DNA from 2 places in the Heyndrickxia sp. FSL W8-0423 genome. Region 2 is predicted to be linked to the other one. Evidence: riboswitches for the same ligand, from Rfam matches in the RefSeq annotation. Region 2 holds a riboswitch; the other holds the start of a gene.

Region 1 (15,553 bases), 3.6 Mb from region 2:
CTTTGTCTTCATTTCTCTTAATCCACTATAAAACGCCGAGTATAACCCTGCCGGCCCTCCACCAATGATTGTCACATCAAATAACTCTTGCTGTTCCATTTTTTCGAACCCTCCTCAGCAATGTATCTATGTAAATAAATGCATACTTCTTCCCATGTTTTTTCTTAAATTCATTTTAACTGATAACGATTATCAATTTCAATCATTTTTTTCATTAAAATATTTCGCTTAAAAAAATGATTGACAATAAAAATAATTCACCCTATAGTTATTCTTGAAAATGAGAATCATTATCAACAAATACAATTGGGAGGTTACAATGGAACGCCTGTATACGAGCAATATAAACATTGGTTACGGAGAACATGTCATTGTGAAGAATCTCAGTGTTGAAATACCTGATAAAAAAATCACAACGATTATCGGTTCAAACGGCTGTGGAAAATCAACTCTATTAAAAGCAATTACGCGGATTATTTCTCATCAATCCGGATCCGTTGTTCTTGATGGAAAAGATATTTTGAAAGAAAACACAAAAAATTTAACTAAAAAAATGGCGATTCTTCCGCAATCACCGGAAAGTGCGAATGGACTTACGGTTGGTGAACTTGTATCCTATGGTCGTTTTCCCTATCAAAAAGGCTTTGGCCGCTTAACGAAAAAAGATATTGAAGTCATTGATTGGGCACTTGAAGTGACAGGAACAATTGATTACAAGTTTCGTCCTGTCGACGCACTGTCTGGCGGACAACGGCAACGTGTATGGATCGCCATGGCTCTCGCACAAGAAACAGATATTATTTTTTTAGATGAGCCAACCACCTATTTAGATATGGCGCACCAGCTAGAAATTTTAGAGCTTTTACAAAAACTAAATAAAAAACAAGAACGAACCATCATTATGGTCCTCCATGAATTGAACCAAGCCGCCCGTTTTGCCCACCACATTATTGCCATGAAAGATGGAGAAGTCGTAAAGGCAGGTAACTGTGAAGAAGTAATCAATCGACATGTTCTGCAAAAAGTGTTTAATATTGACGCCGAAATCGGCAGAGATCCGCGTACCGACAAACCAATGTGTGTCACTTATAACTTATTAAAAGGAGAAAATAAACATGAAAAAAATCGTATTTCCAATCATTTTGCTCTTAGTGTTAATTGTTAGTGCCTGCAGCAATGGAACAACTGGAAAGGGTAAAGACAATGCTACAAAAGAGGAGAAACAAAAAACAATTACATATCAATCTGAAAATGGGCCTGTGAAAGTACCCGCAAATCCAAAGCGAGTTGTCTTATTAGCAGGTTTTACAGGTAATGTGTTGTCATTAGGCGTCCCTGTAGTAGGTGCTGATACATGGTCAAAAAACAATCCTACATTTAAAGATCAATTGAAAGATGCCGAAGAAGTTTCGGAGGATAATATTGAAAAAATCATAGAGTTAAAGCCAGACTTAATTATTGGCTTATCTACTACGAAAAATATTGATAAGTTGAAAAAAATAGCTCCAACTGTTACTTATACTTGGGGAAAAGTTGATTATTTAACTCAGCATGTAGAAATAGGAAAACTAGTAAACAAGGAAAAGGAAGCAAAAGAATGGGTAGATGATTTTCAACAACGTGCCCAAGCAGCCGGAGATGAAATCCGCGCGAAAATCGGCGAAAATGCAACAGTTTCCGTCATAGAGAGTTTCGGAAAAGATCTATATGTTTACGGAGATAACTGGGCACGCGGAACAGAAATATTATATCAATCAATGAAACTAAAAATGCCTGAAAAGGTAAAAGAAAAGGCATTAAAAGCGGGTTATTACACTTTATCTTCCGAAGTACTTCCAGAATATGCAGGTGATTATGTTATTTTAAGTAAATATTCTGATGCTGACACCTCATTTCAAAAAACAGAATCGTACAAAAATATTCCTGCTGTCAAAAACAACCATGTGTATGAAATGGAAGGGAATGGAGCTTCTTTTAACGATCCAATTACATTAGAAAAGCAACTTAAATTTTTCGAAAAGTCATTTTTAGGTAAATAAAATGAGAAGGAGTTGTTAAAATGTATATTACGGCAACTCCTTCTTCCCTATCCTAGTATGAAAGATGGGAAATTGATGAATAAGAATACGAAAAACTCCATCCTATTTATGTATAAACTGGCAGCAGGAATACTTGCATTAGTAGGGATGTTTGTCATTGCGATGGCATTTGGAGCAGCTAAAACATCTGTTAAAGATGTATGGCTGGCACTTACATCTAATGCGAAAACTGACACCGTTTTGATGCTGCGTGAAATCCGTTTTCCACGGGAAATTGCAGCAATTGTCGTAGGCGCTGCACTTTCAGTTTCGGGAGCAATCATGCAAGGCTTAACAAGGAATCCGCTCGCCGATCCTGGCTTACTCGGATTATCAGCTGGAGCCAATGCCGCACTAGCCCTCACCCTTGCATTTATTCCGTCAGCTAATTATTTCTGGATAACTATTGCCTGCTTTATCGGTGCAGGAATTGGAACTGCCATGGTGTTTGGCATAGGTGCCTTCCAAAAGGGCGGATTTTCACCGCTTCGCATTGTATTGGCAGGTGCAGCCGTTTCAACTTTTCTATATGCCATTGCTGAAGGAATCGGTCTCATTTTTAAACTTTCTAAAGACGTATCGATGTGGACATCAGGAGGGATGATTGGAACTACATGGGGTCAGTTAAAAATCATCATTCCATTTGTTGTGATTGGGATACTAATATCAATGTTCCTTTCTAGACAGCTAACCGTTTTAAGTTTAAATGAAGAAGTGGCAGTCGGGCTAGGGCAAAAAACAACCCAAATAAAGGCGATTCTTTTTATTGTGATCATTTTGCTTGCAGGAACATCCGTTGCACTTGTTGGCAATATGGCATTTATCGGTCTGATGATTCCTCATATAGTTCGTGCGATTGTCGGGACAGATTATCGTTTTATCATTCCAACCAGTGCGGTTATTGGGGCAACCTTCATGCTTTTTGCTGATACACTTGGCCGGACAATCAATGCTCCATATGAAACACCGGTGGCCGCCATCGTTGCAGCGTTAGGCTTACCTTTCTTCCTGATCATCATTCGAAAAGGAGGTAAGCTGTTCTCATGATACATCCAGCATTAATCAAGAAACAACGAATAATTTTATGCATTTTTATAATACTTATTTTGGCAACAATTGCTATCGGGATGGGAATTGGGGACGCTAGTCTTTCTTACAATCGATTGCTCCCAACCTTATTTGGAAATGGAACATTTTCTGAGGAGTTTGTATTGTTTTCAATCCGCCTCCCACGAATCATCATTACGCTGTTAGCAGGTATTGCCCTTGCTTTATCAGGGTCTATTTTGCAAGGAATAACCCGTAATGATTTAGCAGATCCCGGAATTATCGGGATAAACTCTGGCGCTGGTGTAGCAATTGCCATTTTCTTTTTATTTTTCCCCATTGAAGTGGGTTCATTTATATACATGTTGCCCCTTCTTGCCTTTCCCGGTGCATTACTTACTGCTATCCTAATCTATATTTTTTCATATCAAAAAAATAGTGGGTTGCAGCCTGTAAGATTAGTATTAGTCGGAATTGGATTTTCGATGGCCCTTTCAGGGGTAATAATTCTACTCATTTCATCCGCTGAGCGAGAAAAGGTAGATTTTATTTCGAAATGGTTAGCGGGCAATATTTGGGGTGATGACTGGCCGTTTATTTGGGCACTCCTTCCATGGGTACTCATCCTCATCCCCTTCACTCTTTACAAGGCAAATCGTTTAAACCTTCTTGGGCTAAGTGAACCAGTCGCGATAGGAGTTGGAGTATCAATTGAAAAGGAACGGATCGTCTTACTACTAACTGCTGTTGCGCTTGCAGCGTCTGCTGTTTCGGTGACGGGTGGCATTTCTTTCATCGGTCTAATGGCTCCACATATCGCAAAAGCATTAGTCGGTCCGCGAAATCAATTATTTATTCCCGTTTCGATGCTAATCGGCGGCTGGCTGTTGCTCTTCGCAGACACCATTGGTCGAAATCTTATCGAACCTAGCGGGATTCCAGCCGGGATCATGGTGGCATTAATCGGGGCACCGTATTTTATGTATTTACTATTGAAGAGGCAGAAATAAGGAATTTAGTTGTGAATGTGGTAAGAAGTATACTCAACAGTGGTTTAATGATGGTTATGAAGAAGTTAAAAAATATCACAATAAAAGATATAATTTATGATCACCTCTCCATGATTCTAGTAAAATAAACAGTAAATTTGTACTATTTTAGCACAGTCCCTTGATAATAGATTGCAATCAAAATTGGCATCAATTTGGTAATTTTGAATCATTTCTAAACAAAAGGGATAATGTATAGTAATTGTTATAAATAGAAAATAAAGGGGATTTTAATACTAATAGAACAACAGGTCATAAGGGAGCTAAAAATTGTTCTAGATTAATATGGTCAGCATATAAATTAAAAGCAAAACTAGATTTAGATAAAGATAAGGGATTAGGTGTTTATCCGAGAGATGTATGAGATGCTAAAGACACTAAACTAGTTCGAAATATATAAAAAGATAAAGGAAATAAGTAATCTAATAAGCTTATTGCCTTTATATACGAAGGGTGTTTTTGGATGAAGAAAATAATTATTGGATTAATTATATTGTTAATAATAGTAGCTGGATGTTTTATATATTATAAAAACTTTTATAACAAAATTGATTCTTCACTAGTTATTGAAAATGAAGATATTAAAAAGAAAGACTTCTTAAACGATAAACAAGCTGTGATCTACTTTTCATCAACCATTGATCAAGATGTGGATAATAAAGGTGTAAGTTATGCTGTGTTTATAAATGATAAAGGTAAAGCTACCGGGTATAAAATGAAAAGTTTGGAATTGGGAACTATGGTTAATCATGACAATGAATTATTATTAGCAGATAAAAATAAGATTCGATTAATCGGAAATACATACAAGGAATTTAAAATGAACAAAGAACAACATACTGGTGATAAATCAGGATATCTCGAAAAACAAAAGATATATTTTACACTATTTAATAGTGGTAGAAATGAAAATGGTAATTATGATTCCAATGTCTATTATGGAAATGAAAAAGGTTTTAAAATGGGGAATGTGCCATATTATATTTTAACTTCTGGAGTTGATTATAATGAAGTTCCAATTTTAACTCAAGATTCAGTTAAGAATAAATATGTTCTCCGTAAGTTATTAATATCACCTAATAAATTCGCGTTAAAAGATATCGTTATGCTAGATAATAAAAATGATTTAGAATTTGACGGTTTGTCGCCAATTATAAGTGATAAATCCTACTATTACCTAATACTAAGTGAATATATCGATGATACTAATGAAAATACTGTACTATTTCGTATAAATAAGAAAACATTAAAACAGGATAAATTCAACTTAATTGAATATAAAAATAGTGACAATATCACTGCAACACTCCCATTTAATACAAGAAATTCTTCATATATATTTGAAAATAAACTATATTATATTGATGGATTAGGGCAAGTGATAACTTTTGATACCAAATCAAATAAAATTGAAAAGAAATTTACTATAAATAATCCTGTAACGGATGGAGTAAGGCATGGTGAGGAAAGTTTCTTTAAAAATGATAAATTGTATTTAACAAGATATGATGAAAAAAGAAAAGATAAATATTACATTGAAATATATTCATTGGTTAACGGAAAGAAACTAAAGGAAATTAACATTAAGGGATTAGATAAAATTATTTCATCAGTTAAAGGAAAATCGATACATTCATATGATTTTAAAATGTTGAAGTAATGAAATAAAGTGAAATAATATTAACCAACATTCGGAACTAAAGTTTTAAAAATTCGTTTGTTGGTTTTATTATGTTTAGAAGAAATTTTATATAACGATAAGATAGTCGACATGGTTAAAATGCGGAAACCGAGTGATTCATATGCATAGTGAGATGATTTGAGAAGGAAAAGCGGATAATGTTTGTTCCTTCTGCCCGAATGCCTAAGTTCAGGAAAGAAAAGCAAAATGTTTATTAAGGCTAATTTAAAGAGGATAGCAAACAGCTATCCTCTCGAAGAATAATACATTTCAATTCCCCAATAGAAAATGACCGGTTCACATCCCCCTTCTATCCTTCTCAAAACTATCGATTCAAAGCAAACAATGAAATATCATGCTCCGTTTTCCCATTCACAGCTAACTGACTGAGCACTTCACCCATGACACTCGCAAATTTAAAACCATGTCCAGAAAATCCACATGCCAGAATGACCTGATCATTTTCAGGGAGTGTGTCGATAATAAAATGATGATCACTGGATTGGGTCATTAAGCAAGTCCTTCCTTCGACTAGCGATCCATTTGCTTCAGGAAGATAAGTTTGCAGAAAATCTCGAAGCTCCCCTTCATCCGATTCATAGGCTCCAAAATTTTGAGAATGTTGATCAGGGTCGATCGGTTGCCCGCCGTCTGTTCTTCCCAACTTGATTCCCGTGCCATCAATATTTGGAAAACCATAGAACATTTTATCGACATCATCTACGTAAAAGGATGGGAAATGGCCAATATCAAATTTGCCTTTTGGTGTTTTAAACCAACTTACTACTTTCCGTACGGGTTGAATCGGAAGCTTTAGATTTGGCAAAAGCTTCGATGCCCATGCACCTACTGTTACGATGATTTTTTTTGCGTAGAATTCCTCATCAGCTGTAATCATCTTAATCCCATTTTCATTATCCATTTCGATTTCAAGGACAGGCGAATTCGTGACAAGTTTGGCTCCGTTTTCTAAAGCCATTTCTTTATATGCCTGAATAGCCTTTTCACTATAGACAAGTCCTGATTCTTTTTCAAGACAACCAATATAGTGTTCAGGAAGGTGAATTTCGGGCCATTTTTCTTTAATTTCGTTTCCGGATAAGACTTCCAGTTGCAGATTATACTTCTTTGCTGCTTCGATGGTTTCATGAAGGAATACCGAATCTTTCGGTCCCAATCCTAGCACGCCCGTTTTTTCAAATATTTTATACCCACTCTGCTCTTCTAACTCGGTCCACAATTGCTGGGCTCGTTGAACTAAGGACACATACTGCCGGCCTTCACCGTATGCATGACGGATCATCCGTGTCCCTCCGTGGTGACTGCCATGATGATGGGGTGGATCAAAGGCATCAATCAGTAAAGTCTTTACCTGTTGCTTAGCTAAAAAAGCACCCGCAGCCATTCCCATCGTTCCGGCACCGATAACTGCGACATCAAAAAAGGATTCCTGTTTCATCTCGTAATCTCCTAACGATCAATAGATAAGGGCTGTTTAATAGAAATAAACAGCCCATCGTATCATTTTAGTTTTGTTTATAGTCATCTAAATAAGAAACTGGTTTAACAACCGGAACTGCCGCACCTTTGAAATGATCTTTGATGAAGCTTGTCACCTCGTCATCGTGATAAATATCCACAATTTGTTGTAAAGTCTTATCATTTTTGCGTTTCGTTTGGGCAGCAATAATATTTACATAGGCTTTATTGCTGGCATCTTCACCAAATATCGGGTCCTTGGAAGGATTTAATCCGGCATTGATAGCCATATCACAGTTGATAATTGATGCTGTTGCATCGTCTAAGCCACGAGCTGTTTGTCCTGCATCAACCGGTGTAATTTTAAGATTCTTAGGATTATCAACAACATTTTCTACTCCGCCGGCGCCAGTAAAGCCATCTTTTAATTTAATAAGACCAGCTTTTTGCATAAGCAAGAGGGCTCTTCCTAGATTCGTAGGGTCTTTCGGGATGATAATTTGGTCCCCATTTTTGATTTCATTAATGTCTTTAATTTTTTTAGAGTACATTCCCATTGGCCAAATGCTAGTCGTCCCGATTGCGGATAAATCTAATTTACGATCCTTTTTGAAGCTATCAAAATAGACGACGGTTTGAAATGCATTAATATCAATTTCTCCACTGTCTAAAGCGAGATTAGGCTGAACATAATCATCAAATTTTACAATTTGAATATTGATTCCTTTATCTTTTGCCAGTTTTTTAACGAGATTCCATGTTGGAACTTCTGCTGACGATGTACCTACTTTCACTGTTTTGCTGTCCCCGCTTTTTCCTGAACTACTGTTTGATCCACACCCGGCGAGAATAATTAGTAAGCCGAGTAAAATAATTGCTAGTTTTTTCATACTCCTGATTCCTCCATGTAGTTTTTTATTATAAAAAGAATGACCTTTTACAATCGTTGATGTGGTTTATTTTCGTCTTAACTTTTTCGCAATAATATTTCCTAGTGATTGAACGAGTTGAACCAAAATGATTAGTGTGACGACGGTAATAATCATTACTTCGGTCTTAAACTGGTTATATCCGTACGTAATCGCTAAATCACCGATTCCTCCACCACCAACAGCTCCTGCCATAGCTGAAGCACCAATTAATCCAATGGTCGCAATCGTTAAGGCTAGAACTAACGAGCTTCGGGCTTCGGGAAGTAGAAATCTCCAGATAATTTGCCACGGTGTTGCACCCATCGCTTGTGCTAATTCGATGGTACCGTGATCCACTTCTAGTAAAGAGTTTTCAACTAATCGACCGATATAAAACGCTGTATAGAGAACAAGTGGGACAATTGCTGCCGTCGTCCCAATCGACGTTCCGACCACTAATCGGGTGAAGGGGATAATGGCCACGACTAGGATAATGAACGGTACGGAACGAAAAATATTGATGATGACATTAAGAATATTGAAAATAATTTTGTTCTCAAGAATCCCATTTTCTCTTGTAATAACTAACACAACCCCGATGGGCAAACCAATAATAATCGAAATAATTAATCCGACTATTACCATATAGAAGGTTTGATTTATAGCTGTCAAAAATTCCGGCCAGAACCAGCTCCAATCAAAAGCCATCTTCTGTCACCTCCTTAATTACTGCATCATGCTCTTGTATGTAATGGACGGCACGATGGATTTCATCCGCATCTCCTTTTAGTTCTACAATTAAATTTCCAAAAGGTTTCCCTTGGAGCTCCGTTATCATTCCATGAAGAACATTCAAATCGATTGAAAACTGTTTGGCTATATTCGATAATAATGGTATATTCGTTGATGCCCCTTTAAAAATAATCCGATAAATACCATGTGGGTTCGCTTGACTGCTCTTTTCAATCAGCTTTTGTACCGATTTAGGAATGGTATCGTTCAAAACGGTTCGTACGAAGCTTCTTGCAATAGCCGTTTTCGGTTCAGTAAACACGTCGATTACCGAACCTTGTTCAACAATGATTCCTCTTTCAATGACCGCTACCTTATCGCAAATATCGCGTATTACATTCATTTCGTGAGTGATCATCAAAATAGTAATTCCTAATTCATCGCGTACCTTGCGTAATAATTCCAGCACTGCCTCCGTCGTATTCGGATCAAGGGCTGATGTTGCTTCATCACAAAGAAGAATATCGGGATCAGTTGCCAACGCCCTTGCGATTCCAACCCTCTGCTTCTGCCCTCCAGATAGTTGTTCGGGATATTTATCCATGTGATCCTCTAACCCGACAAAGGATAATAATTGAGTGACTTTCCTCTGAATTTCATCCTTCGGTTTCCCTTCTAAAATGAGCGGCATTGCCACATTGCGGAAAATGGTTTTCGAATGCAATAAATTATATTGCTGAAAAATCATCCCGATTTTCTTTCGTTGTTTTCGTAATTCACTTGGTTGTAGGGATAAGAGATCCACACCATTGATTAACACTTTTCCAGCAGTAGGTCGTTCTAATAAATTCACACAACGGATGAGAGTACTTTTTCCAGCACCACTAAATCCTACAACCCCAAAGATTTCCCCTTTCTCTACTTTCAAATTAATTCCTTTTAATGCATGAACCTTATTCTCTTTTCCATACGATTTGTGGATATCTTCTAGTACAAGCATGTTGTTTTCCCCTTTCAAAAACCAATACGAAAAGCGTAAGCGCCTTGCTTAGCCCCGACAAGCAAATGTTCTTTCAGGTTGGTTGCGCTAGACAATAAAAAAAACCACAATCATCCGAAAGTGGTTAGCGTCTATCTAAACCTTATCTTTCAGAATGATAACATTCTGCAGGAATTAGCACCTTTCATATATAGAAGGTTGCTGGACGTCATCGGGCCTGTCCCTCAGTCTCTCTGGATAAGTTATTCAATTTAAAATTTACTTAATACTATAAAATTAATCATTAATTGTCAATACTTTTTTTGAATAAGAGTGATAGGCTTTCTTTGGTAATACAAAAATATTAAACTATTCTTGCATAACCAATGAATATATATTACAATTGGTTGCATAAAAATTCATATCAATTATTTAAAAAGGAGTTTACAAAATGCCCAACACTCTTCTTCAATTTAAACCAAAAAATCAGTCCCCTCCTCAAGATCAGGAGAAGAACGTTAGAAATATCAATGCTTTTGTCCTTATTTTCTTCGTGATTATTATTGCTGCTGTATTAACATACATTGTACCTGCGGGGGAATATGATCGAGTAGATAAGGATGGCCGAACGATCGTTGTTCCTGATTCGTTTCATTTGACGGACTCGTCTCCGGTTGGCTTTTTTAAAATATTCACTAGTATTCATACGGGAATGATTCAAGGTGCTGGAATAATCTTTTTCGTATTAATGGTCGGTGGTTCTTTCGGTATTTTAAAGGCGACAGGTGCTCTTGATGCATTGATACTGACGATTTCAAAAAAGCTCGCCAATCGTGAACTGCTACTTATTCCTGTTCTTATGTTGTTCTTTGCAGCAGGTGGGACCTTAATGGGTATGGCAGAGGAAACTATCATCTATATAGCGATTATCACCCCACTGGCAATAGCCTTAGGATTCGATGCAATGGTCGGATTTGCGATTGTTTCTCTCGGAGCAAATATTGGATTTATGAGTGCCATAATGAATCCATTTAATGTTGGGGTCGCACAAAGCATTGCAGAATTACCAACATTCTCAGGCATTGGCCTCCGACTGGCATTGCTTGCTACATTTTATATCGCAGGAGTCCTATTCGTTTACCGCTATGCCAAAAAAGTTAAAGCACAGCCAGAACTACGGTTCCTAGGAAACTTCCAAAAAGGAAACACAATTGCATCTGATGTAAAGTTAGAAACTCGCCATAAGTGGGTCCTTACTGTTTTCTTACTTAACTTTGTTGTATTGATTACAGGGGTTTTAAAATTCGGTTGGTATATTACAGAAATCGCCGGTTTGTTCCTATTGTTCGGTATCCTCATCGGAATCATTGGAAAATTAAATCCAAACAAAATGGCGGATAGCTTTATGGATGGAGCAAAGGAAGTAATTGGTGGCGCATTAATTATCGGTTTCGCACAAGCCATTCTCGTTGTATTCCAAGATGGAAAATTAATGGATTCCGTTTTGTATTATGCTTCTTCCCTTTTAAGTCAGTTATCACCCGCATTAAACGCAGTAGGAATGTTTTTTGTCCAGCTTTTCCTTAACTTTCTTGTTCCATCTGGAAGTGGACAAGCCGCGCTTACGATGCCTATCATGGCTCCGCTATCTGACTTAGTTGGTGTAACTAGACAGACAGCCGTATTGGCATTTCAGCTCGGGGATGGCATCACCAACTCTATTTTTCCAACGGCAGGGGTATTAATTGCCGGCCTTGCTATCGCGGGCATTCCATTTACGAAATGGTTCAAATGGGTACTGCCATTTATTTTTATCGAGATCGGAATCAGTGTCGTATTCCTACTCATCGCCCAAGCAATTCATTATGGACCGTTTTAAAATAATATCCATGAAACAGGAAGAATTGCACCTTATGTCTAATTAAATACTCAATAAAGAATTTCGGAGGGTTCATCATGTTACAGACAAAACTAGTAGATTCAGCCTTAAAAGCTTGGACAATTGAACAACGCAGGCATTTTCATATGCATCCAGAACTGTCAGGTCAGGAGTTTGAAACTGCCGCTTATGTAAAGGAGAAATTAGCTGAGTTCGGCATTCCCGTCGATTCACGTTTCTCGGAACCAAATGTAATCGCCTATTTTAAAGGCACCGAAGGAAAAAAGACGGTTGCACTTAGAGCCGATATGGATGCTCTTCCTCTTTACGAAGAGGGTGACAAGCCATACATATCAACCGTTCCCGGTGTTATGCATGGTTGCGGACACGATGGCCATACAGCGATATTACTCGCCGTTGCGAAATGGATGAGTAGCCATCCCGACCAAGTGAAAAACAATATTGTATTTATTTTTCAAAGTTCCGAAGAAGCGTCACCAAGTGGGGCACAACAGCTTGTCAAGGAGGGAGTATTAGATGGAGTCGATGTGATTTATGGTATTCATTTAATGTCAAGGCTTCCGCTAGGCAAAATTGGCTTTGCATCCGGCTTTGCCATGGCCTCCAGTGATGATTTCGATATTACGATTGAAGGTGTTGGCGGACACGGTGGCCAACCACAAGACGCAGTGGACCCAATTTATATCGCGACACATCTGATCCAAGCCTTTCAGTCCATTGTCAGCAGAAATTTACATCCATTACATGCCGGCGTGATCTCTTTCGGTGGAATGCAGGCCGGAAATTCCTACAATGTTATTCCGTCTGAAGTGAAACTACAAGGGACGATTCGAGCAATGACATTCGAGGCTGCTGAACTAATGAACAAAAAAACAGCTCAATTAACAGAGTCCATTTGTGCAAGCTTTGGGGCTAAGGGGCACTATCAATTTATCGAAGGGACACCACCATTGTACAATCACCCTGAAGCATGTGAATATGCGTTAAAGGTGATCCAAGATATATTCGGTGAAGAAGCGTTTGAACCAATGGAACCATCCATGGGGGCTGAAGATTTTTCGTATTATTTAAAGGAAAAAACAGGTGCCTTCATTAATGTAGGCATGCAAAGTGAAAAAAGCAAATACCCGCATCACCATCCTTTATTCGATATTGATGAAGATGCGATCCCTACCGCCATTGAGTTGATGATTCAATTGGCATTGAATGGTGAATAGATTCATATTGAAGCACACTCTTCCTATCGAGTGTGCTTTTCGTTGTTTTAGTAGTCCCTTGTTTTAGTAGTCCCTTGCTTTAGTTTCCATTTTTCTTATCAATCGTTTCTTTAATTTTTTTGTTTCCCTCATCTACAAATTTCCTCCACTCATCATTGCCATTATCGACAACTTCTCTCCACATAAGGTTACCTGTATCGACTGCATACTTCCATTTACTATCCCCATAACTAACAATTTTAGAGAATAATTGTCTAGCCGGATTACTGTAATCCTCAAATCGCGTTTTTAAATATTCCCCTGCTTGTTTCATTCGTTCTTTTTCACGAATGCTTTTTTCTTTCATGCTTTCCTTCGTGTTTATTGCTAATGTTTTCTTTTCTTCTTTTAAGTCAATTGCTTTTCTTTTTCCTTCTTCCTTCCATTCGATCCATGCTTTTTGAATTTCTTCATATTGTGCTCGTAAATACTTTTTCAAATCACGTTCCGAATTAACATACGTAAATTCACCGTTTCCAGCACTCGCCACATTTTTCAGTAATTTCTGCCCCTTATTATCTACGTCAAACCCAATTATGTTTACAACCGTTTCAATATCTGCCGACACTAACGCTTTTGCGGCCTTGACTGGGTTCCCACCACATGTTTCAATGCCGTCGCTTACTACATATACGACAACCTCATCCGTATTTTTAGGAATATCTTCTTTTACTTTATTTAACGCAAGACCAATAGGCGTCCAACCCGCTGGTTTTACCTTTTTCAATGATTGGTTAAATTTTGACTTGTCAAAGCGACCATTATAAAAATTCTCTGAACTGCTGCAAGACATTTTTTTATCAGAATCACTTCCTGTGCCTTTATGACCATAAACTCGCATTGAAATGGTGGCATTTTCCGGAATTTGCTCAGCGAATTCAAGAACCGCTTCCTTTGCTACTTCCATTCTTGATTTCCCACCAACAGAAGCTTTCATACTCCCACTAGCATCGATTAAAATGGCGTAATGTGCGGTTTTCATGCCCGGTATCTCAACTGACTCATCAGGTCGATCAACAGAAATATTAACAGTAGAATCAAAGTTTAATAATGTTTCCATTTCTTTATGATAATCCTCGCTCAATAAAAACTTTAACTCCTCCATATACTGTTCCTTCGTTAAGTCATCAGGCAACTGATCCAGTGCTTCTTTTACTTTTTCTTCGTCGTATTGATCGCCGCTGTATTTTCCAGGATAACGAAGTAATTCTTTTTCAATATCTGATAATTCACGTTTCGGCATCTCAATGTCATAATACTTAACTTCCTTTGCCGTGTACTCGTTTTCTGACTTTTCCTCTACTTGTTTCACTTCAGTGGACTGTTTTTTGTCTTTATCCGCATTTGGTGACTGTGAAACATCCTTCGAGCATGCCGCCAAAATGAGTGACAAAAATAAGAATACATATAAAAGCTTTTTCACAGTTCATGTCCCCTTCTAAATAATGGATATATATTACCATCATACCTAAATCTATACATTTTTGGGAGAGTTCAAAATTCCTATTTCATTCGTACTAGTTCATATGTATAAACATTTCCTTATGGAGGCTAGCAAACATCAGAAAGGATACAAAAACATTAGTGGCCTATTACACATCAACAAAGCAATAGGCCATCCCCCACTGTTTCCTTCCTCTTAACCTACTGAACTTAAAAAACTTTGAAGGTTTTTTTTATGCCAGCCGGCACCAATCATTACTTTATTAACTTTAAAACTAGTTGAGCCGTTGGCAGTATCAAATTTCACTTTATAACTTGCAAGTTTTGATTTTAATTCAATATTAGTAATTTGATCCTTTGGAATAAATACATGGGCGTTCTGTACGATTTTTCCGGTAAGATTATCGATTGGAATGATGACAAGCCCTTTATCTGAGTAATTTAAGACATTGAATTTTGTCGAAAGGACTGATCCAGCACCATATAAAACATAATCCAAAGTTGATGGCATAATTACTCCACATACATTTTTGTCTTGTCCAGTTGGATCGTAAAGATCATGTTCTTTTAAATAATTGATAATATCATTTTCCTTTAACATTTACATGCCTCCATATTTACAAATGTGTTCTTATTGTTTCTACGACGAGACTCCAACTTTTATAAATACATATTGGAATATTTCGTCACCTGATATAACGTGATAAAAGGGGGTGATTTGATTTAATCCATTGTGCTCGATATAATCCAATAACATGTGATAAGCTATTTCTGTTTTCTGTTCAAAATGGTCAAATAAACAAATCGAGAGCATGTCCTCAACGTTATAATAACTATGAAAATAGTAATCTTCCATTGTTACAATGCTATCCTCTTTAATAGGCATAAATAATTCAGCATGCACCATTTCGTCCATAGGAACGTTCGTTATTGAATAGAATAATGGTCCCTTTATCGTTGCCTTTTGTTGAATTACTTCATGTAAAAACTGCTTCAAG
Region 2 (15,553 bases):
ACTACAGCATTAGAAACGGTCAACGAACGAGAAGGAATCATTTTGGAAGTAATTGATGAACAAGGGGAAAAAGGCTATGGAGAAGTTGTCGCATTTTCCACGCCATGGTACACAGAAGAAACGGTTAAAACTTGTTATCACATGTTAAAGGATCTTTTAATCCCATTAGTTTTGGATAAACAAATAAATCATCCAAATGATCTCCAAATGATTTTTAACCATATTAGAGGAAACCATATGGCAAAGGCGGGGCTTGAAACAGCTATATGGGACTTATATTCAAAACTTGTATCAAAACCGCTTTGGACAGTGGTTAATGGTGTTCGAGATGAAGTGCTTGCTGGAGTAGTTGTTGGAACAGCTAATATAAATGATGCGATTGAACAAATACACGTTTATTTAGAAGATGGATATGAACGAGTTAAAGTAAAAATTAAACCTGGGAAAGATTATCAGCTTATTAAAGAAATTCGCACATATTTCCCTGATCTCGCTTTAATGGCAGATGCTAATTCTTCTTACACATTAAATGATATAGATGTATTAAAATCGCTTGACGAGTTTAATTTGTTAATGATTGAGCAGCCATTAGCCGTTGATGATATTGTTGAACATTCGATTTTACAAAAAGAATTGAAAACTCCAATTTGCCTTGATGAAAGTATCATTACTTATCATGATGCCGAAAGTGCAATTCGGCTTAATAGTTGCGGTGTCATTAATATTAAAATTGGCCGTGTTGGCGGTTTACACAATGCAATTGCTATACATGATTTATGTCAAAAAAACAATATTCAAGTCTGGTGCGGAGGAATGATTGAGTTTGGAGTGTCCAGAGCACATAATATAGCTCTTTCTACAAAAGAGGGTTTTACCATTCCAGGAGATCTTTCTGCATCCAATCGCTTTTGGGAAGAGGATATCATATATCCTCAAGTAGAAGTAGCTAATGGAAAAGTAAAAGTTCCGAATCAGCCAGGAATTGGTTTTGATATAAATTTTAATCGGCTTCATCAAGTGACTACCTATCACGAAAATATAAACTGCAAGCACTAAAGTAGTACTTGCAGTTTTATATTACCAGTTACCTTCAGGTTTAAATGTTTTGCAATCAGTTTCTTCTGTATTTTTTGCTTGATCCCCTTTATGGCTAACTACGTATATTTCATCTGCAGAACAGCGATTTCCCTTTGCCCAATAATGACAATTATTCACTTCACATAATACATCTTTTGCCATTGTACCTCACCCCTTAAAAGGTTTTTATGATACAAAATTAGTTTCTGTATTAGTGGGAAGATCTATGATTGGAAAGTAACGCCATTGATTACTAATCATTTCGGGGATGTTTCTTTTTTTCAGGAACAGGATCAAAACCGCCCGGATGTAAGGGGTGGCATTTAAGTATTCTTTTAATGGTTAAAAAACCCCCATGAAATGCACCAAATCGTTTTACCGCCTCGAGTCCATATTGAGAACATGTCGGGTAAAAGCGACATGTTGGCGGCTTAAGTGGGGATATAACAATTTGATAAAATCGAATTATTTTAATAAAAATAAATTTTATCATAAGAAGTAGGACATCCTTGTAAAAAAATTATTTGTACAATTGAGGAAATAATTAAGAATCGCTCTTTTTGTTTATTTCATCATTATTTGTTTTGATATTAGGATTATTTTCAATAGGATCTATTGTATGCTTGTACGAATACGCTTTTGAAGTTGTTAGAGCGGATGCGAGAATAATCACGATAATAATTAAAATCGATACAATCATAATGAATGTGTACAATGGATTAAACCTCCTAATTAAATATCTAACCTATATTTTAGCATGTAAATTCATTTTTTGTGAAAGATATAACTATATGTTTAAACAAATTTGTGAAAGGGTATATACATTTTAGGAGGAGATACATATGGAAAAACAATTACAAGAAGTCCAAGAGGTATTAAATAAACAAGTAGCAAACTGGACAGTACTTTATACAAAGCTCCATCATTTTCATTGGTATGTAAAAGGTCATCATTTCTTTTCACTTCATGAAAAATTAGAGGAGTTATACAATAAAGCAGACTCCGTTATTGATGAATTCGCTGAAAGGTTACTTGCTATTAATGGCAAACCAGTATCCACGTTGAAAGGTTCATTGGAATTATCGAGTATAAAAGAAGCCGAAACCATTCCGGCAGCTGATGAAATGGTGAAAGAAGTTGTAAATGATTTTACCATCCTTATTGGTGAATTGAAGGAAGGAATTGCTTTAGCTAATGATGCAAAAGATGAAGTGACAGGAGATATGTTTATTTCGCTTCAAGGCGAATTAGAAAAACATGTTTGGATGTTAAAAGCATATTTAGGATAAAAAATAGAGGAAACTGTTATGGTGAACAGTTTCCTTCTTTAATGCAAAAATTTCGATTTCGTATGGTGGGTTACATCGGTAGTATGACCGGCAAATTTGTTTTTAAGGCTTTCAATTAAATAGAGACTAATAAAGTATTGGAATTCCTCGTCATTCATGTCTTCAACTATTTTCATTAAATCATTTCGATCCGATTCTTCAAGTACTGCATATGCAATGATATCAATATCCTCGTCGTCTCCAGTCAAACGATTTTGATAAAATTCAAATAGCTCATCGACAAGTCTCACACTAATCATCCTTTTTTCATGACTTAAGAATATTTTTGCTTAATTTGTGGGAAACGATACATATAGAATAAATTTATCTTTACGTGAGGAGTGCAGGAATGGATCAGCAAAAAAACACCTATTATATTAATGTCGGCAGTGGAGAAATATCGAGGAGCTCAACTGATTCTCCATGGAATTTTAAAATAGAAGCAACTGATGAGGAGATTACTCGTTTAAGGCAAATTTTTGATGCTAATTATGATGAGGAAATAGACGGATTTTGGCGGGCACATATTCCTTTTAGGGAGTATCATCATGATCGCTCGAATGATGAATATGATAAACACATGCTTAAAGTGTATCAAATGATTTATGAATTAGGGGATCAAGAGGCAAAGCAGCATATTGACAATATTGGTATTTTAAAGGATTTTACGTCGGAATAACGAAAATCCAGCAACTTTAGCAAGTTGCTGGATGATAAATTAATTAATTTTTTTGGCAGTATCTTTTACTTCTTTAGGAACTTTAATTTCATTTACTTTATTGTAATTTGAGTACGTTCCTTTCATTTCTTGCTTTAAATTTATTTTTTGGCCTTCCATAGCCATTTCCATTTCTTGCGTCATGTTTAATGAATTAACATTAAATGTCTTTTTATCAATAAATATTTCATAGTTAACATTTTTAAAGGTAATGTTATTAAGTGCATCGGCATTTTCTTTAAGACCATCTGGCATCATTTGTTTGGCATTTTCCTTTAAAAACTGATCAAACTTCTCTCCGGATGCTTTCAAATTCAAAATATATTGGTTATCATCTTGTTTGAATGAGAAATCATCAGTAAATTGTTGTAATTGTTTAAGTTGTTCAGCAGGGTTTGCTTGTTGTTCAGGCATTTGTAATATTTGCTTTGATAGCTCTTCAGGCATTTGCATCCATTGTTTTGATGCTGGATCATATAAAAAGAAACCTTCCTTCGTCAAATATGACTCCATATCCATATCTTGGTTTTGAGTGGCGTCATCCCCGCCTTCAACATTCATTTTCATTTTTTGGTACATCGCTAACGGATTCAACACCATATCAATAGACATATTTGAATTAATATTCATTGGTGTTGGTTGACTTGGTGCCGTCATTTCTTGCTTAAGATCCATATCCATATGCACACTTTTTAAATTTTTAGATGCGTCTGTCGTTTTTTCAAATACTTCCTTAAGAGTTAGACTATCCTTCTTCTGAGGTTTGACTTTTGAATCGACTGGATCGGCTGTCTCGCTACAAGCAGCTAAGCTGAATATAAACATAACTGAAACGAGACTAATTAATAATTTTTTCATAAAACGAATATCACTCCTTTTTGTTATCACTTATATGTACGATATCATCCGAAAAAGGTTTCATAAAAAATTCGCCGATTATAAAATATCGACGAATTTTCATGAATCTTTTTTCACTAATTTTTTTTCTAATATAGCAACTAATTGGTACATAATTGTAGCAATGACAGCAACAATCATTAATGAAAGCATAACTAAGGTGAAATTAAATACTTGGAAGCCGTAGATGATTAAATAACCAAGACCTTTTGATGCAACTAAATACTCACCGACAATAACACCAACCCAAGATAATCCAACATTTACTTTTAAGGTTGAGATAATAGTTGGAAAAGTTGCAGGAAGAATGGCCTCTTTAAACTTTTGTCCCCTCGAAGCACCAAATGTTTGTAATACTTTTATATAGTTTGGGTCGACATCACGAAATGCTGTATAGATAACGATGGTTGTTACGATAACTGAAATAATGATGCCCATCGCAATACTGGAATTTAAACCTGTTCCGAAAATAACAATTAACATTGGACCAAATGCAACTTTTGGCATCGCATTAAAAACAACGAGATAAGGGTCGAGAATTTTTGAGAGTTTTGGAGACCACCAAAGAATACCAGCTAATATAGCACCTAAAAGAGTTCCAAGTATGAATCCCAGCATCGTTTCATATACAGTCACCCCGGTATGCAAATACAAACTGCCATCTTGAAGTTTACTAATGAATAATTTCCATATTTTTGACGGTGAACTAAAGATAAGCGGGTTAATCCAATGGTAACGACTGGCTACTTCCCATAAAGCGAAAAATGCAAATAAGATGATAATTTGATATAGACGAACCAATCTTTTTTCTTTTCTCAAGTGATGAAGATATTGTTGATGAAGGAGTTCGGTATTATCCGTCATTTTCAAGTGACTCCAACTCCTTCCAAATTTCTTGAAATAATATTGAATACGCTTCTTTACTTCTTACATCAAATGGACGGAGATTGCGCAATTCCTCTGGAACGGAGAATACTTTGTGTAATCTTCCCGGCTTAGCATTAAATAATAATATTCGGTCACTCATCGAAATGGCTTCTCCAATGTCATGGGTGACAAGGACTGCTGTTTTTCGATAGGCTTTAAGCGTATCAAAGACTAAATCCTCTAATTTTAATTTTGTTTGGTAATCTAATGCAGAGAAAGGCTCATCTAAAAATAATATTTTCGGATTGATCGCAAGTGTTCGCACTAATGCGACCCTTTGTCTCATTCCACCTGAAAGCTGTTTAGGATATTGCATTTCAATTCCACTTAAACCGATTTCTTTAAGGAGTCCGAGCGTTTTCTCCTTTTTTTCCGCGGTTAGTTGATTTTGAAGTTTTAACCCTAGTAAAATATTTTCTTCGATTGTTTTCCACGGAAATAAATAATCTTGTTGGAGCATATATCCAATTGAAGTCGTTTGCGAATTAGGTAACCTGCCATCAATCAATACTTTTCCTTCCGTTGGTGAAATTAAACCAGACAGTATGGATAGCATTGTTGTTTTTCCGCAGCCACTAGGTCCTACTAAGGAAATAAACTCCCCTTCCTCTATGTCAAAACTTATATTTTGTAAGGCGTTTGTCACTGATTTCGGTGTGAAGTAACTATGGTGGACATTTTGGACGGTTAGGAAGCTCATAGTATAAGAAAACCTCCTTATTTATTTTGTAAAGCTTTTTCAGCGATGGAAGTATTGACTAGTGTTTTATAGTCGACTCTTTTTGGTAATTCACCAGCTTCTTCCAGGATATCTTGTAGGTGATTCCAGCCTTCTTCATTTAATATTAAATCTGTTCCAAATGAACCTTGCTTTTGATATCGTTCAATGGAAGAGGCTAAGATTTCAACATCAACATCTTCAAAGAATGGTTGAACGACTTCGGCCACTTCTTTAGGATCATTTTCTTCTACCCATTTAGCTGCCTTATAAATAGCACGAACAAATTTTTCAAGTGTATCTTTATTTTTTTTAAGAAAACTTTCTTTCGCCATGTAATCGGTGTAGGGCACACTACCGGATTCCTTACCGAAAGAGGCAACAATATGACCTTTCCCTTCTTTTTCAAAAACGGATGCCGTCGGCTCGAATAATTGAACATAGTCCCCGGTTCCGGAAGCAAAAGCGTTTGCGACATTAGCAAAATCAATGTTTTGAATTAATTTCAAATCTTTATGAGGTTCGATTCCCTTATCTTTTAGTACAAATTCGCCAACCATTTGCGGCATACCGCCTTTACGCTGACCGAGGAAAGTGGACCCTTTTAACTGATCCCATGAGAAGTCTTCCTTTTTTTCGCGAGAAACTAAGAAGGTTCCATCTGTTCTCGTTAGTTGGGCAAAATTAATGACCGGATCTTCAGCCCCTTGTGCATAAACGTAAATGGACGTTTCAGAACCAACTAATGCTACATCTGCTCCATCAGATAATAATGTAGTCATCGTTTTATCTCCACCAGCGGTTGTTTTTAAATCAATGTCCAGTCCTTCATCTTTAAAAAAACCTTTTTCAATTGCGACATATTGTGGTGTATAGAAAACCGAACGTGTAACTTCTGCCACTCGAACTTTCTTTAAGGATTCTGTTTTGGAACAGGCACCTAGGGAAAAAATAAGAATGGCGGTCATTAATAGTGAGAAGCTAATTTTAAGCCCTTTTTTCATGACCCATTATCCTCCTTTTTGTTACTAATTCTGATAAAGTATCGTATGATAAACATAAAAATGTGTGAATGCCTATTTTTTAGAGGTTAGAAGTAAAAGGTTGGAGGTTAAAATGTAATGCAAATTAGTATCAGTTCATACGTAATTGAGAAGCAGCCTTTTCCTTCTCCGAATCCAAACGTTCGAATGTGTATGATAACCTATATATCAGATGGGTTGAAGGTTAAGGGGTTATTAGCTGAACCACGAGATGATAAAGAATATGATGGTTTTCTCTATTTAAGAGGGGGAATTAAAAACGTCGGTATGGTAAGACCTGCTCGTATTGGGCAATTTGCAGCGGAGGGATTTATTGTATTTGCCCCTTTTTATCGAGGAAATCGCGGTGGGGAAGGGAATGAAGATTTTGGGGGAGAAGATCGAAAAGATGCATATACTGCTTTTGATCTTTTGAAGCAGTACCGAAGAGTAAAAAGTAATCGAATACATATTTTTGGATTTTCAAGAGGAGGGATAATGGCTCTTCATACTGCGATCAATCGAAATGATGCTAAATCGGTAGTGACATGGGGAGGTGTATCCGATATGTTCCTTACTTATTATGAAAGAAAAGATTTACGTAAAATGTTGAAACGAGTAATTGGAGGGACACCAAAAAAATATCCTGAACTTTATCAAGAGCGAACCCCTTTATATTCGATCGACAGACTTAATCAACCAGTATTAATTATTCACGGAGTAAAAGACAGGAATGTTTCAATTGAACATGCAATAAGATTGGAAGAAAGGTTAAAAGTTTATAAAAAAGAAGTTGAGACATGGTATTTTCCAAATTATACTCATTATTTTCCACCTGCAATAAACCGTCAAATTGTTACTGATTTATGCTCCTGGATGAAAAACAGGTCATAAACATGGTAAAATAAAAGGAATATTATGTTCGAAAGGGGAGGCTGTAACGATGGGGATGCCATTAGAATTAAATACAATGATCATAACTAAAGGAAATGAAAAAAGATTAGAAGAAAACTTATTCATATTGGAAAAGGAAGGATACCGTTTGTATCCAATTGATATTCCAATGGATATACGTAAAACGAAAGAAAGTGAAACAAGAGGAACTGCGGTAATTAGAAAGCTTGAGTGGGAAAGTGAAAAAACGAAAATCACATACCAACTAATTTCATTGAATTCAAGTAATTAATGATAATCGATATAAAGGAAAGGGACTGGAAGGAAAATGTTAGTCATTTTCTTCCAGTCCCTTTCCTTTATATTATTTTATAATTGGACCGCCATGCATTTCAATTTCTTGTGAAAGATGACCGAATTTCTTAAAGTTTTCTTTGAACTTTGTGGCAAGCTCTTGTGCTTTTTCATCATATGCCTGTTGGTTTTCCCATGTTTTATTAGGAATCAACACTTCATCAGGCACTCCGGGTACATGTAATGGAATGTGCAATCCGAAAATATCATCCTGTTTTGTTTCGACCGATTGAAGTTCTCCTTCTAATGCAGCCTGAACCATTGCTCTTGTATAACTTAATTTCATCCGGCTTCCTACCCCATATTCTCCGCCAGTCCAACCTGTATTGACTAAGAAGACTTGAACCCCATGCTCATCAATCTTTTTCCCTAGCATTTCAGCGTATACTGTAGCTGGCAAAGGTAAAAATGGTGAACCAAAACAAGTTGAGAAAGTGGCTTCTGGAGAAGTAACTCCACGTTCTGTTCCCGCTAGTTTGGAAGTATACCCACTTAGGAAATGATACATTGCTTGCTCTTTTGTTAATTTGCTGATTGGAGGTAATACCCCGAAAGCATCTGCTGTTAAAAAGACAATTGTTTGTGGGTGTCCAGCAATACTTGGTTCAACGATATTGTCAATTGCTTGGATTTGGTATGCAGCACGTGTATTTTCAGTTAATGTCGCATCATCATATAATGGTTCACGAGTCAATTCGTCGACCATTACATTTTCTAAAACTGCACCGAATCGAATTGCATCATAGATCTGTGGCTCTTTTTCGCGAGTAAGACCGATGCATTTTGCATAGCATCCACCTTCTATATTAAATACACCATTCGATGACCATCCATGTTCATCATCACCAATTAAGCGGCGATTTGGATCCGCAGATAACGTCGTTTTGCCCGTTCCGGATAATCCGAAGAATAAAGCGACATCTCCTTCAGCACCTACATTTGCGGAACAATGCATCGGTAGAATATCATTTTGAGGTAAAAGATAATTCATGATTGAAAAAATACTTTTCTTCATTTCACCGGCATACTCAGTACCGCCTATAAGAATAATCCGACGTTCAAACGAAACAACGACAAACGTTTCCGAATTAGTCCCATCTGTTAATGGATCCGCTTTCACATTGGGAGCAGATAAAATAGTAAATTGTGCTTCATGGGTTTTTAGTTCCTCTTCGGTTGGTCGAATAAATAATTGTTGCGCAAATAGATTATGCCAAGCATATTCATTTACCACTTGGATCGGTAATTGATTTCTTTTGTCAGCACCCGCAAATCCTTTAAAAACAAATACTTCTTCTTGCTCTTGTAAGTAATTAATCACCTTTGTATATAATTTATTAAATGATTCCTCGGAGATTGGTTGATTTACAGAACCCCAATCGATTGCATCTTTTGAAGAAGCTTCTTCAACAATATATTTATCTTTAGGGGAACGGCCAGTATATTTTCCAGTTTCAGCACGGACCGCACCTGTTGATGTTAAGATTCCTTCACCCCGTTCTAATACCTTTTCCACTAATTGAGGTACAGCTAATTGAGTAAGGACGTTTTTTCCGGCTAAAACATTTGTTAATGTATTTGAAAAAGTAGCTGATTTCATTTATACTAACCTTCCTTTATAAAAAATTTAAGTATCCTTTTATTCGTTAATTAGTATAACACAATTATATATATAGTCTATACTATATGTGCGCATTTTTTTAAAATATATGAAATTGTTAAATTAAAAGTTTTTTCAATTCCACAATATAATAAGGAAGTCAATTGTACAAGTTTAAAATAGAAAAATTATTTATTGACACCATCCAACAAATTGCGTAATATTTTACCTTGAACGGATACTCTTATCCCGAGCTGGTGGAGGGACAGGCCCAATGAAACCCGGCAACCGACATTCTATAGTTAGTGATTTGGAAGTTAGAAAGAGAAGCAGGTTTTGCTCCTCAAAATTCTAACATCTTACTTCTAACAGCTAGGACGCACGGTGCTAACCTGAGGCAAGGTAAAATCCTTGAACGATAAGAGTGAAAGGCATGGGTAATGAACCTTTCCTCACATAGTACATATGATGGGGAAGGGTTTTATTCATTTTTGATATTACCCACTTTCGAAACCTATGAACCCGGATTTTTATGTTTAGGATAAAATCTGTGGTTTATTTCATACTATTAGGGAATGAGTACCGTGAGGCGTAAAAATAGATAGTAATTGTATGAGGGAGGAATAAAAATGTCAAATAAGCGTCGTTTATTCACGTCTGAATCCGTGACTGAGGGACATCCAGATAAAATCTGTGACCAAATTTCAGATGCCATTTTAGATGCAATCTTAGAAAAAGATCCGAATGCCCGTGTAGCTTGTGAAACTTCAGTTACGACAGGTCTTGTGTTAGTAGCTGGAGAAATTACAACTAATACATATGTCGACATTCCAAAAATTGTTCGTGGAACAATTAAAGATATCGGATATACACGTGCAAAATATGGCTTTGATTCAGAAACATGTGCAGTCCTAACATCAATCGATGAACAATCAGCGGATATTGCTATGGGTGTCGATAAAGCATTGGAAGCACGCGAAGGTCAAATGTCTGATGATGAAATTGAAGCAATCGGTGCAGGTGACCAAGGCTTAATGTTTGGTTTTGCTTGCAATGAAACGAAAGAACTTATGCCGTTACCGATTTCTCTAGCACATAAATTAGCTCGTCGGATTGCAGAGGTGCGTAAGGAAGAAATATTGCCATATTTACGACCTGATGCAAAAACACAAGTAACAGTAGAATATGATGAAAATGATCGACCAATTCGTATTGATACAATCGTCGTTTCTACCCAACACCATCCTGAAATTAGCTTGGAACAAATTCAACGCAATATTAAAGAACACGTAATTAATCCAGTTGTTCCTAGTGAGTTAATTGACGAGGAAACGAAATACTTTATTAATCCTACAGGCCGTTTCGTTATTGGCGGACCTCAAGGTGATGCTGGGCTAACTGGCCGAAAAATCATTGTTGATACGTATGGCGGTTATGCGCGTCATGGCGGAGGAGCATTCTCCGGAAAAGATCCAACAAAAGTTGACCGCTCTGCTGCTTATGCGGCACGATATGTAGCTAAAAACATTGTTGCAGCGGGATTAGCTGATAAATGTGAAGTCCAACTTGCCTATGCAATTGGGGTTGCTCAACCGGTATCTATTTCCATTGATACATTTGGTACCGGAAAAGCATCTGAAGATGTATTAATTGATGCAGTACGTAAACATTTTGATTTACGCCCGGCAGGAATTATTAAAATGTTAGATTTACGTCGCCCAATTTATAAACAAACAGCTGCTTACGGTCATTTCGGACGTCATGATCTTGACCTTCCATGGGAAAGAACAGATAAAGCCGAAAACTTACGTAAAGAAACTTTAAATAAATAATACTTTTGCAAGTGGAGTTACAGTATTTGTAACTCCACTTACTTTTGTAAAAATAAGTATTCGCAGTTCTTACCAATAAATTATATATATTGTCTACTGCAAAAAGGAAAAAAAAATGATAGTATAGTATGGTGTGAAAAATGTTGAATACTTGCCCATTATGGCAGGTCATTGGAATCACGTATTCAATAAAATATAAAATAGTAATAAATAAGTATGTTAATTTGGAATGGAGTAGGTGACATACATAATGTGTGGATTTGTTGGTTGTATACATGACAACGAGGTTGGATTAAGAGAAACAGACAGACAACTATTTAAAAACATGAATGATATTATTACTCATCGTGGTCCTGATGATGAAGGATTTTTTGAAGATGAGCATATTCAATTTGGTTTCCGCAGATTGAGTATTATTGATATAGAAAGCGGACACCAGCCGCTAACATATGAAAATGAACGATATTGGATTATTTTTAATGGTGAAATTTATAACTATGTGGAATTACGAAATGAATTGATTGAAGCGGGGCTAACTTTTGAAACGGCTTCTGATACGGAAGTTATCATTGCACTGTACAGCTACTATAAAGAAGACGCAGTTTCTAAGCTTCGCGGCATGTTTGCTTTTACTATTTGGGATAAACAGGAGCAAACATTGATTGGTGCTCGCGATCCATTTGGTATTAAGCCATTCTTTTATAAAGAAGAAAAAGGACGTACATTCTTTGCTTCTGAAAAGAAAAGTATTCTGCTCGCAATGGAGCATGAAGAATTAAATTATGAAGCTGCTCAACATTATATGACATTTCAATTTGTGCCGGAACCGGAAACCATGACAGCAGGAATCAAAAAACTAGAACCAGGCCATTATTTTATTAAAAAATTAGGAAAACCAATGGAGATCAAACGCTATTGGAAAGCGTCCTTCCAGCCTGTACAAAAATCTGAAGATGAATTTATTAAGGAAATTAGAGACGTCTTATTTGATTCTGTCAACGTTCATATGAGAAGTGACGTACCAGTAGGTTCATTCTTATCTGGTGGGATTGATTCTTCGATTATTGCGTCCATTGCGAAGCAATATCATCCAAACATCAAAACATTCTCAGTCGGATTTGAACACAATGGCTTCAGTGAAATTGATGTAGCAAAAGAAACAGCGGATAAACTTGGTGTCGAAAATATTAGTTATATAATTACCCCGGATGAATATATGAAGGAATTGCCAAAAATTATTTGGCATTTAGATGATCCGTTAGCGGACCCTGCATGCGTTCCTTTGTATTTCGTGGCACGTGAAGCAAGAAAGCATGTAACAGTTGTTTTATCTGGTGAAGGTGCGGATGAATTATTTGGCGGTTATAATATTTATAGAGAACCGCAATCACTAGAAGTATTTAATAAAATTCCTGCCGTTGGTAAGTCTTTATTAAAAGCATTAGCGAAAATTTTACCTGAAGGTGTGAAAGGGAAAAGCTTTATTGAGCGTGGAGTAACACCGATGGAACAAAGATATATTGGAAATGCAAAGATGTACAGTGAATCCGAGAAAAAGGATCTGCTAGCACAATATCGGTCAGGATTAGAATATACAGACATTACAAAACAACTGTATGCTGAAACGAAAAATTACGATCCGGTTGATCGAATGCAGTACATTGATATTCATACATGGATGCGCGGTGATATTTTATTAAAAGCGGATAAAATGACGATGGCACATTCATTAGAATTAAGGGTTCCATTTTTAGATAAAGAAGTCTTTAAAATTGCTTCCAAAATACCGACAAGTTTAAAAACAGCAAATAATACAACGAAATACATCTTAAGAAAAGCGGCTGAAGGCGTCGTTCCGGATCATGTGTTAACTCGAAAGAAACTTGGCTTCCCGGTACCAATCCGTCATTGGCTAAAAGATGAAATGCATGATTGGGCAAAACAAATTATTCATGAAAGTGGCACCGATCACATCATTAATAAGCATTATGTTTTAAATCTTTTAGAGGAACATTGCCAAGGGAAAATGGATCATAGTCGTAAAATATGGACTGTCCTCATCTTTATGATATGGCATGCAGTATACTTAGAAGAAAAATATGATTTCCAAAAACAATATAAGCTCCAAACTGAAGGGGTTAATATTTAAAATAGCAGCCGCGGTTTACATACCTATTCGTGGTATGTAATCGCTTGGCTGCCCATCTGCACCCAGGCTTCTTTAAAGTCGTTAATGGGTGCTTTTTTATTTTTCTTACCAGTCAGTGGATCGTTGAAATAAATAAAGTTTTTATCGTAACCTGTAATTAATACTGAATGTTCTTTACTAGTAATGCGGATGGCACCTTTTTTTGTATGCCATGTTGTAAAATAGGAATCAGGGAGCTTTTTGTATTGTGTATTAATAATTACCCAGATTGGTTGCCCGTTTGATAAAGGTATTTTTAATTCATCAAATGAGCTTTTCGTTAGGTTAACTATTTTACCAGGCAAATATTTATTCGCTAATTCAATTATTGGTTGAACATAAACACCAAGTCCCGGTTTACTATACGTATATATATCGCCGACAAATCCGTCGTTTGGGTGCCCATAATAAATGTTGTTGTTAATTATTTTGCGTGGTGTCGGATCTTTTTTAATTTGTTTCGCAAGGGTCATTTTATCACTTTTGATTCCTGCTGAATTTAGTAACATAGACAAGCTAGTTACTTCGCATCCACGAGCTAATTCTGGAAATTGTGAAGTGACGGGAATATCTAAAAGAACCTTGTCCTTTATTTTCACAATCGAATATTGTTTTGAATTTTGGTTGTTTAAATCAATTGTTCGGTCCGCCATTTCACTGGCATGTTCAAAATTTTGATAGCCATAAATAAAAATAATAATAAAAAATAGAAATGCTGTAAAACCTGCTATAATAGATTTCATAAAATCACCTTTACATTATCCTTACTATATACATCGGCATTTTTCGTCAATATTAAAGTTTTTATTATAAAGTAAATAAAAAAGAGCGATCCATTTTATTTTTTCATTTATATAAATGGGTACAATATAAAAGGCTCTTTTCCTATTTTGCTTTTTTCTTTTATAATTAGGAAGAGATTACTATGCTTGAATTAAGGAGGTATCAGATATGTGGAAATGGGAAGCGGATCAAGGTCCAAAAGCTATTATCGTAATGGTCCATGGTGCGATGGAGCATCATGGGAGATATAGTTGGCTCATTGAAATGTGGCGTTCATCAGGCTACCATGTAATAATGGGAGATTTGCCAGGACAAGGAATGACAACAAGATCCCAAAGAGGTCATATCGATTCCTTTGATGAATATATTTTCGAAATAAAAGATTGGGTACAAACGGCCTATCAATTTGATGTACCAGTATTTCTATTTGGACATAGTATGGGAGGTTTGGCGGTCATTCGGACCCTTCAAGAAGAAAGATTAAATCTTGCGGGCGTAATTTTATCCGCGCCATGTTTAGATTTAGTTACCTATCCTTCAAAATTTTTAAGTTTTCTATCAGTATTAATGAATAAAGTTGCTCCGAAAGTGAAATTTTCCAGTGGCTTAACGATAGAGGATGTAACAAGAAATGAGGAAGCACGAGAGCTCGCTTTAAATGATTCTTTATATGTAACAAAAATTTCTGTCAGATGGTACAGAGAATTAGTACAGGCAATGAAACTGGCCTTCACAAATATGTCGAAAATACCAGATATTCCTTTTTTGGTTTTACAAGGTGGAAATGATAAAATTGTAAATAAACAAGCTGTAAACGATTGGTTTAATAAAGTAACACTTTCCGAGAAACAATATAAAGTTTGGCCAAATAGCTTTCATGAAATATTTAATGAACCGGAACGGGAAGAAGCTTTCCAATATGCAAAGAATTTTGTCGAAACAAGACTTCGCGCTTTAGGCTATATAATTAATTGAGGTGATTTTTAAAGATGTCCGTCCCTTCGAATCCATTTTCATTGATGAATCAGGTGTACAGGAAAGTATTTCCGACTGTTCATCGTGAATTAATGTACTGGAAAGAAAAAGCTGCATCAATCCCCAACCAAGAACTTAGAAACCAAGCATTAGCTAGTATTGAGCATAAAACTTTTCATTGTGAAGGTGGTTCCATTCTTGCATTATTAGCTCTTGATCGTAGGGATGAGGCAATAAAGT

What was found. Region 2 has a riboswitch for S-adenosylmethionine ahead of metK (methionine adenosyltransferase). Riboswitches for the same ligand answer to the same signal wherever they lie in the genome.
Region 1: another riboswitch for S-adenosylmethionine. It lies ahead of MKY81_RS00620 (methionine ABC transporter ATP-binding protein); the one in region 2 lies ahead of metK (methionine adenosyltransferase).

The regions. Positions count from the first base shown of each region.
Region 1 covers NZ_JBBPBE010000001.1:120,946-136,498, forward strand. The annotation lists gene MKY81_RS00575 (NAD(P)/FAD-dependent oxidoreductase) at 1-99, opposite strand, end outside; gene MKY81_RS00580 (ABC transporter ATP-binding protein) at 320-1,165, shown strand; gene MKY81_RS00585 (iron-hydroxamate ABC transporter substrate-binding protein) at 1,116-2,039, shown strand; gene MKY81_RS00590 (FecCD family ABC transporter permease) at 2,097-3,125, shown strand; gene MKY81_RS00595 (FecCD family ABC transporter permease) at 3,122-4,135, shown strand; gene MKY81_RS00600 (hypothetical protein) at 4,638-5,834, shown strand; gene solA (N-methyl-L-tryptophan oxidase) at 6,181-7,314, opposite strand; gene MKY81_RS00610 (MetQ/NlpA family ABC transporter substrate-binding protein) at 7,382-8,224, opposite strand; gene MKY81_RS00615 (methionine ABC transporter permease) at 8,291-8,953, opposite strand; gene MKY81_RS00620 (methionine ABC transporter ATP-binding protein) at 8,943-9,977, opposite strand; SAM riboswitch class I at 10,117-10,221, opposite strand; gene MKY81_RS00625 (YfcC family protein) at 10,408-11,835, shown strand; gene MKY81_RS00630 (M20 metallopeptidase family protein) at 11,913-13,073, shown strand; gene MKY81_RS00635 (vWA domain-containing protein) at 13,153-14,535, opposite strand; gene MKY81_RS00640 (hypothetical protein) at 14,752-15,156, opposite strand; gene MKY81_RS00645 (DUF5085 family protein) at 15,196-15,553, opposite strand, start outside.
Region 2 covers NZ_JBBPBE010000001.1:3,739,877-3,755,429, reverse strand. The annotation lists gene menC (o-succinylbenzoate synthase) at 1-1,056, shown strand, start outside; gene MKY81_RS19205 (DUF1540 domain-containing protein) at 1,078-1,239, opposite strand; gene yidD (membrane protein insertion efficiency factor YidD) at 1,331-1,570, opposite strand; gene ytzI (YtzI protein) at 1,622-1,792, opposite strand; gene MKY81_RS19190 (Dps family protein) at 1,920-2,366, shown strand; gene MKY81_RS19185 (DUF6154 family protein) at 2,405-2,665, opposite strand; gene MKY81_RS19180 (hydrolase) at 2,755-3,084, shown strand; gene MKY81_RS19175 (DUF6612 family protein) at 3,124-3,981, opposite strand; gene MKY81_RS19170 (ABC transporter permease) at 4,081-4,890, opposite strand; gene MKY81_RS19165 (ABC transporter ATP-binding protein) at 4,874-5,647, opposite strand; gene MKY81_RS19160 (ABC transporter substrate-binding protein) at 5,665-6,669, opposite strand; gene MKY81_RS19155 (alpha/beta hydrolase family protein) at 6,787-7,581, shown strand; gene MKY81_RS19150 (DUF2584 domain-containing protein) at 7,631-7,873, shown strand; gene pckA (phosphoenolpyruvate carboxykinase (ATP)) at 7,946-9,535, opposite strand; SAM riboswitch class I at 9,777-9,960, shown strand; gene metK (methionine adenosyltransferase) at 10,165-11,367, shown strand; gene asnB (asparagine synthase (glutamine-hydrolyzing)) at 11,618-13,516, shown strand; gene MKY81_RS19130 (C39 family peptidase) at 13,540-14,298, opposite strand; gene MKY81_RS19125 (alpha/beta hydrolase) at 14,507-15,313, shown strand; gene MKY81_RS19120 (tetraprenyl-beta-curcumene synthase family protein) at 15,328-15,553, shown strand, end outside.